2 regions of the Pelosinus baikalensis genome follow, and region 1 is predicted to be linked to the other one. Evidence: riboswitches for the same ligand, from Rfam matches in the RefSeq annotation. Region 1 holds a riboswitch; the other holds the start of a gene.

Region 1 (3,932 bases):
CCACAACTTCCTCTTTTGTGGTAGCCTCCATATCCAATTTGATTGTTTCACTTCTTATCACTTTTGATAAATCCATAATTCTACCCCATTCCCTTCAAATTTTCATTAAAAAGCGTTGCACATCGATAGTGCGAGTGCATTCTAGCAGATAATTCATTTCATTTTTTGCCTCGTATAAGTGATAGATCTCCATGACTATATCTTTTACGTGTTCATAATCAGGATTGAGAATATAAAAATTTTATACGATTGCCGTCTTCCGTATTGTTCACGATTTGGATTGCAAGTCGTTTAACATTGCAATTTCCAGCCAAGAATATCTGTATTTCTTTGCCGAATTCAACTTTATAAAACGATAATTTTTGTGCATTGTTATTTTCTAGATCATTAATAATGAATGCATCTTCTGTGTTAATGTAAATATCAGTAGCAGAAATTAATTTTTCAAGATTTTCTAGTTGTAAATCTTGCTTAGTATTTTCAAATGAATCTTCAATTAAGATGCTCTTAATATTTTTAATGTCTTTTTCATTTAATAATGCTGAAACAAGCATATATGGTTTTTCTTTAATCGTTAAATGAACTGTTGAGATAATAAAGTCGATATCATCTAAATTGATCGTGCTTAATTTATGTTCTGATATTACATCGCCAATCTGCCACTGGGGAAATGCCCTTCTCAATCGAGTTGTCAATAATTGTGAAGTACCATAGCCGCTATGGCAAACTACAATTACTTTCTTATAACTGATTCCTCTTTCAATGGCTGCTTGAAAATAAGTCACTAAATATCCAATTTCATCAATACTAATAGTATTTAAATTGTATTTTAAGGTAATCAAATGCACTACGATCTGGCATATGCTTAACATTTCAGTAAATCGTTCCTCAATTTCTTTTAATAATGGATTTTTTATTTGAATGTTATATTTAAGACGATTTAGCATTGGTCTAATATGCAATATTAATCCATCATGCAGCAAAGGATCTTTGGTCAAATCAAAGGTTAAAATATCTGAGACCATTTTGATTAGAGAAGTAGTTATATCAATGTAATTCACTTCCTGGTCTTTTTTAATAACTAATGAATTCCCCAGTAGTCGTTGTCCAACTCCGCATGAAACCAGGTATTGATAAATATAATGAATTTCTGAGTCATTAATATTAATTTTACATTTTTCATAAATTTTTAGCGCTAGCTTAGCAGCACTTTCGGATATTAGGTTGTCAGTAGACAGAAACATGAAGCTGCTATTATTCTGCCCTTGGATTTGGTTGCCTTCACTTACTCTTTTTATACAGATAAGAATATGGGTCAATAAATTAATAAAATATGGATCACCAATCGTATATTCCAATGTTTTTTCTAAATCAATCAATATTTTTTCAATATATAAGACTAAATCAATATCAAAGATCTTAGATAATCCCTTTATTGTCTGTGAATCAAGCCTAGAGATGCTCCTTTCATCAAGGCCATCACTAGTATCATTTAGTAATTCATTGGTAATGGACGCAATTGCTTTTCGTATATTTACTTCTGATCCATTAATCTTTGTGCCTTCCACACTTCTATTGAGTGTAATATCATAGCTTTGCAGCCAATCCCCTATGAACTTTAAATCATTTGCAATGGAGGCTTTGCTAACATAGTATGTATCTGCCAATTTTTGAATGGATGTATTTTGATTTGATTTCGTAAGCAACAATTTCAAAGTTTCTATTCTGCGATTTTTGATTGACAATGGATCGAATGCTCCTAAATTTGCATTGATATCATTTAGTAAATCGATTTTTTGATGATTACCAATCTTTATTTGTATACCACTCCCCGGCTTGCGAGTAATCTCAATATTTTTATTTTTCAAATAATTTTCAATAAAATTTATATCTTTGGATAGTGTTTTATCAGATACTTTAAGAACTCCCGAATAATATTTAATTGGTTTAAAATCATTTTCTGCAATAAGTAGTCTGATTAATTCTTTTTGTCGTAAATTGAATATAGACACTTATTCTTCCTCCTTATTACTATCTGCACTACTTATCTCGTGTTAATAGTAACATACGTATTATTTCTTTAAAATACTAAATGCCTTCCGTTATGATACAGAAGGTTTAATACCTAACTACGTAATTTTAGCGGCAGGAGGATCAAGCCGTCGTTACTCATAAACTCAACGCCCCTGACCGACTAATAAATTCAGAGTAATTTTTATCAAAGATATTATCAATGCCAGCGGCGATTTGGATAGTAGACATTACAAAAATAGTTGAAATTTTTTATTATCCCCTATAAACAGACAGAATTTTCTTGACAATTCCTAGTAAGAAGTGATAAAAGTAATAGATGGTATAGCTTGTCTTACTAAAAATTGAATATCGTTACGTCAGGTGCCCGCAAGGGCTTAATAGGGAAGACCGGTGTAATACCGGCGCGGTCCCGCCACTGTAACGGGGAGTGAATCCGCAAAGATGTCACTGGAGCGCAAGCTTTGGGAAGACGCGGGTAAGCAAAGATCCGAAAGCCAGGAGAACTGCCTGATTGTTAGTCACCGTTATACTCACGAGCGATGAGGAGGGGATTTAGAGAGAACAATCTTTTTTGGCTGTTGCAAAGGTCAGAATCGAATATGAACGGAATCTTTTATGCTTTATAGCCCCTTTCTGAATTTCAGAGAGGGGCTAATTCGTGTGTATTAAAATCTAAGGAGGAAATCTTTGAGTGAAAAAGAAAGCAAAACTAATAAATGCCAATAAAGAAGTTTTAATAACAATGCTGCTTACTAGTTCGATGCTGCTGGGCGGAGGCAATTCCCTTGCTGCCGAAGAAGAAACATCGACTCCTACTTTCACTTTGGATCAAATGATTGTAACCGCTACTAGAACAATGAAAGATGTGAAAGAAGTTCCAGCCAGTGTTGATGTGATTACCGCAGAGGAAATCGCTGCCAAAAATGTGACATCTGTCACGGAAGCATTGCAAATGAAAACAGGTGTCTACATGAGTCCAATCGCACAGGGCGGAATCAGTATCAGAGGTTTTGGCAGCACTGATATTCTGGTTCTCTTAGATGGACAGCCGATGAATTCTGGTTGGAATGGAGTTATGAACTGGGAGATGATCCCTGTAGAGCGTATTGCCCGTATTGAAATTGCTCGGGGAGCAGCATCATCTTTGTATGGAGGACGCGCGGTTGGCGCAGTTGTAAATATTACTACAAAAGATAGTGAAAAAGATACCAGTATTGATGCTGTTGTTTCCTATGGAAGCAATAATACATGGAAAAAAAGTATGTATTTTGATCAAAAATTAAATGACAAACTATCTGTTGGAGCAGGATATGAAAAAAGGTCCTCAGACGGCTATCGCGGTTATTATCGAACCGCTAACGGCAGCGCAAGTACAACGGTAAACCCAAGTACGATCAAAAATGTAAATTTACCTAAAATATCTGATGGGTCATACCTTATTGGCGGTCGTGGTGAAAAAGAATGGGAAAATGAAAACCAGTCTTTTCATTTAAAATATAAATTTGATGATAATAAATCGTTGAAATATACGTATATGAAAAGCAAAAATGACTATTCTTACAAAAATCCTTTCACCTATGCTTATGATGCAAATGGCAATCCAATTTTTAATGGAACTGTAAAGACCCAAGATGGTAGCTATGTGAAGTTAACTGCAGGCAATTTTTTGGGATACGTAGGAAGAAGGGAAACTGATTTACACACATTAAATTATCAAGATGATGATCATAAAGTGCAGTTAAACATTGGATTTAGCGATACGAAAAAAGATGGATTCAGCAGTGCGTCTTCTTCGGTAACAAATATTAATTGGGAAGGTAAAGGAACAAACTCTTTTTATCCAAACAAAACCTATAATATTGATTTTCAAAAGGCATGGGAAAATATTGGGAAGCATA
Region 2 (3,932 bases), on a different contig from region 1:
GATATGTACTGCGCAGACCACGATGTTTTCGTCATTGAAAATATCATCAACCTCAATCAATTAAAGCAAGATACCTTCAAGTTCTATTGCTTCCCCCTTCCCTTAAAGAATTCCAGCGGCCTGCCCGTTCGCCTAATCGCAGAAATACAGTAAATCCAATTTAGGAAAATGCTTCCAAACAATCGAACCACAAAGGCGCAAAGTACACAAAGGGTTATATGAATAAACCTTTTGTTGAATTCCTAATGCTTATTTCTCCTCGCATGTAGTATTTGCAATCTTCTCGATCTGCTCCCATGTCCATCGACAAGAACTTGATTCTTTAGTCAGTGTAAGCTCTTTTTCTGCCCGAGTCGCTGCGGTATAGAGCCAGCGGGGATTACTCCTAAACGCATCTTGATGGACAAAGACTTTTTCCCATTGACTGCCTTGGCTTTTGTGGGCAGTGATGACGTAGCCATAAGTTGCGATGGACACCTCTTTGGACAGTTCAAATTTGTAGGTAATAGGGTTTTTATTGTACCAGTCATCAGGAAAATGCTGATTGACCTCCAGAAATTGCGCATGGTAAACAGAAGACTTCTCTATGGCCGGTAGGAGAAGAATCTTGTGATTATAGTTCATAATGAGATAAGCCCGAACAAAGCTGGGAGAATCTTTGGAAGTCCCTTTGATGGGAAGAACCTTCTCTGTAATGATGGTGACTTGCTCCAAAGTCATTTTATCGCCATTGACGAAATAGGTGCCATTGCCGATAAAGAGGATTCGATCCCCCTCTTGGGGTTCATCCGTTATCTCTTTGCCGAATTTCACCTCACGGGCTTTTTGATTGAGGATAAGCCTTGCCTTGTTGGTGCCAATGATGAAGATGCTGTTTTCATTATGAATGACGGACTGGAGAAAAGCTCTGGCAGTAGCTTGCTTTCCTAATATCTGTACTTCTCCTCGGGACGCATTGGGAATGATGACTTGCTTTAGATTTCTGAGGCAGGTTGCGTAAAGCAGAATTTCACTGCCGGCTCCCTGCCGTTTGACTTCGGTGAGTTCAAAATTTTGGTTGCGCAATATCTCCGGATCATCGCCCACGGGTTCTAGTTGGAAGCTGTCCCCGAAGAAGATGACCTTTGCATGGGCAGACTGGGCCTCCTTGATGAGATCGGCGTAGACGGTTTTACTGATCATGGAGGATTCGTCAACGAGAATGACATGGTAAGCTTTAAACTTGACACTGGCTATCCATTCACCAGTATCAGCATCAGGAGAACCATACAAGGTGGAGTGAAGGGTTTTAAAAAGAACCTTGATTTCGCCGAATTTGTCCTTTAGTACCTTGACGGCTTGGTTGGTGGGGGCTGTAATGATGCACTCTTTGCCTAGAGCCAGTCCATATTTGACGATGTTTTCAGCGATGGTCGTTTTGCCAGTCCCGGCATAACCGGAAAGGATATATACCGATTCCTGACTGCTGCATAAGAAGGAAGCGATTTCCTTGAGGGCTGTTTCTTGATGAGCCGTATAGGTTATAGGATGTTTGCGAAGATCGAGAATATCAACCTGTGGTATGCTTGGTGGGGTGATTTCTTCCTTGCCTCGTTCTTCCCTTTCAATAGCAGGTTTTGCACTGGCTCTTTTTTGCGGTTTCGGTTCAGAATGAAATGGCAGTGAAATGAGTTCAATCTGCTTCATATCGGCCTCCTTCCAGACGTTCCCCTTAGAATGAGGGCAACTCTTAATCAAAAATGATGATCGATCATCTGCTGTGCTTTGTCTAAAAACACACTGACTGCTTCTAATTCTTTTGCGCTCAAGCCCTCCAAATGCGCAAAAATATAATCGTCTTTCTCCAAGTGAAATGCGTTATGAGCCTGATATGCGGCCTCTCCCCGCTCTGTCAGGTAGACTTGAACACGCTTCTTATCTAAAGGATCTATTACTTTGCGCACATAGCCGCTCTTTTCGATCTTCAAAACACTTTTCGAAACAACTGCCCGGGTAACACCAAAATATCGTGCTATTTCAGAAATAAACATGCCTGGATGATCGCCGATCGCCCTAATCATGTGAATCTCACCTCGATATAGAACGATACCATCACCAAAATCCAGCTGTTTCATTTTGCTGTTAGCAATTGTTTCAATCAACCGCATAAACTTACTCATCGTTGCATAAGATTTTTTCTTCATGACCTTATTGTATCGAAATTCTGTAAGTATAACAACTGTTACCGCTGCCAAATTATAGAAAAGATCATGATCTATATCATAACATCTCGTTGACAAACGTATTATTATTTGCTACGATGAGAATGAATCTCATACTGTTGAGATAGGTGCCCTCAGGGGCTTAATAGGGAAGTCCGGTGAAATACCGGCGCGGTCCTGCCACTGTAATGGGGAGCAAACCCGAAAAGTACCACTGGAGCGCAAGTCTTTATTTCATTTTGTCCCGGCTTAGTAGAAGCTGTTTTTTTTAACCAATTTGTATGCCAGGCATACAAACAAAATTTGAAAGAGGTGTTTATGATGGAATATCCTACCCATAGTCCCAGAAAATTTCTTGGAATGCTGCAGCAATATAGAGAAACACAGCTCCTATTCGCTGGCATTTCCCTTAAGGTATTTGATTACCTAAAACACGATACGTCGGCAGAAAAAATCGCGTCGATGACCGGATATGATGAAAGAAACCTTACACTCTTTCTGAACAGTCTGGCAGCAATCGGTCTACTCGAAAAAAACAATCACCAATTCCGAAATACACCAGAAACAGAGTTATTCCTCAGTCAAAACAGCCCTTACTATTTAGGGGAATATCTGACCTTCTGGAACAAGATGACAGGACTCGACCAAGTGGAAGAACTGGTTCGCCTCGGACCCGATCCAGCCATTCAAGAACAGAATCAAGGCAAAGAGCTATTTGATTTTCGCAAGCTGGCACGCTTAACAGCAGTAGAGGCCCGTACAGGCCGCGTTCAGTCATTTTTGCGCGCTGCCGCACAATTCGTAGAGCCCACTGCCCCCCTTCGGATTTTGGATCTTGGCGGAGGCTCAGGAATGATGGCTATCGAATTTGTCCGCCAGTTCCCTTTGGCTTCAGGCGTCATTTTTGAACAGCCCGGAGTGGCCGATGTTCCTGAAGAGTGTGTGGCAGAAGGGCATCTGGAGCACCGCCTATCCATCATGCGCGGTGACTTTATGACAGATCCCATCGGTGGCAATTACGACCTGATTATCGCGTCGGGAATCTTAGATTTTGCCAATGCAAATCTAAAAGAGCTGACCGCGAAAATAGCACAGGCTCTCACCCCTTCAGGCTATCTTTATCTGGTCAGTCATAGAGTAAGCGACGACTATATATCGCCAAAAGAATCCATTGTCGGCTGGCTGTCGAGTCATCTTGCAGGCCTTGACATCTTACAAACCAGATCGAACATTGAGCTCGCCCTTACAAGTGCAGGTTTTCGGAAAACGGAAATCAAACCATTGGATGGTGCTATCCAAAATCTAATGGGCGAATTTTATACGCTAGCCAAGTAGAGAATTTTTACATGCATCAGAAAGTTGTGCGAATGGCTCTACTTTTAGCCTTAATGATTGTACTGCAGTCTCTTCGACTCCTTGTTCCGGTACCGCCTTTTATATCCATGTTTGTGGTTGGCAGCGCCATCAACGCATGCCTCCTGATAGCATTGGAAATCACAGGCCCAAAAGCAGCCCTCGGAATGGCTGTTCTCGCTCCCATTGTAGCGTTCTTTCAGCAAGCCTTACCCTTACCCATCTTTATTCTGCCAGTGGCTTTCACCAATATGGCATATGTACTGATTTACCATATGACCTTATTTTACAATCGCTGGCTGGCGATCACCCTTTCTTCCATCGGCAGAATGCTGATTCTTTATTTCTCAAGCTCATGGGCTTTTTCCATCGTTGCTC

What was found. A riboswitch is a leader RNA that binds a small molecule or an ion and turns the genes downstream of it on or off. The one in region 1 is predicted to bind cobalamin.
Region 2: it holds a riboswitch for cobalamin, as region 1 does, so the genes downstream of both, LMF89_RS18560 (methyltransferase) here and LMF89_RS01140 (TonB-dependent receptor) in region 1, are expected to answer to the same signal.

The regions. Positions count from the first base shown of each region.
Region 1 is NZ_JAJHJB010000001.1:283,742-287,673, forward strand. It holds gene LMF89_RS01130 (PTS sugar transporter subunit IIA) at 1-76, opposite strand, end outside; gene LMF89_RS01135 (BglG family transcription antiterminator) at 219-2,012, opposite strand; cobalamin riboswitch at 2,376-2,559, shown strand; gene LMF89_RS01140 (TonB-dependent receptor) at 2,726-3,932, shown strand, end outside.
Region 2 is NZ_JAJHJB010000032.1:11,435-15,366, reverse strand. It holds gene LMF89_RS18575 (cyclase family protein) at 1-153, shown strand, start outside; gene LMF89_RS18570 (ATP-dependent DNA helicase) at 250-1,686, opposite strand; gene LMF89_RS18565 (MarR family winged helix-turn-helix transcriptional regulator) at 1,734-2,279, opposite strand; cobalamin riboswitch at 2,311-2,482, shown strand; gene LMF89_RS18560 (methyltransferase) at 2,520-3,536, shown strand; gene LMF89_RS18555 (ECF transporter S component) at 3,548-3,932, shown strand, end outside.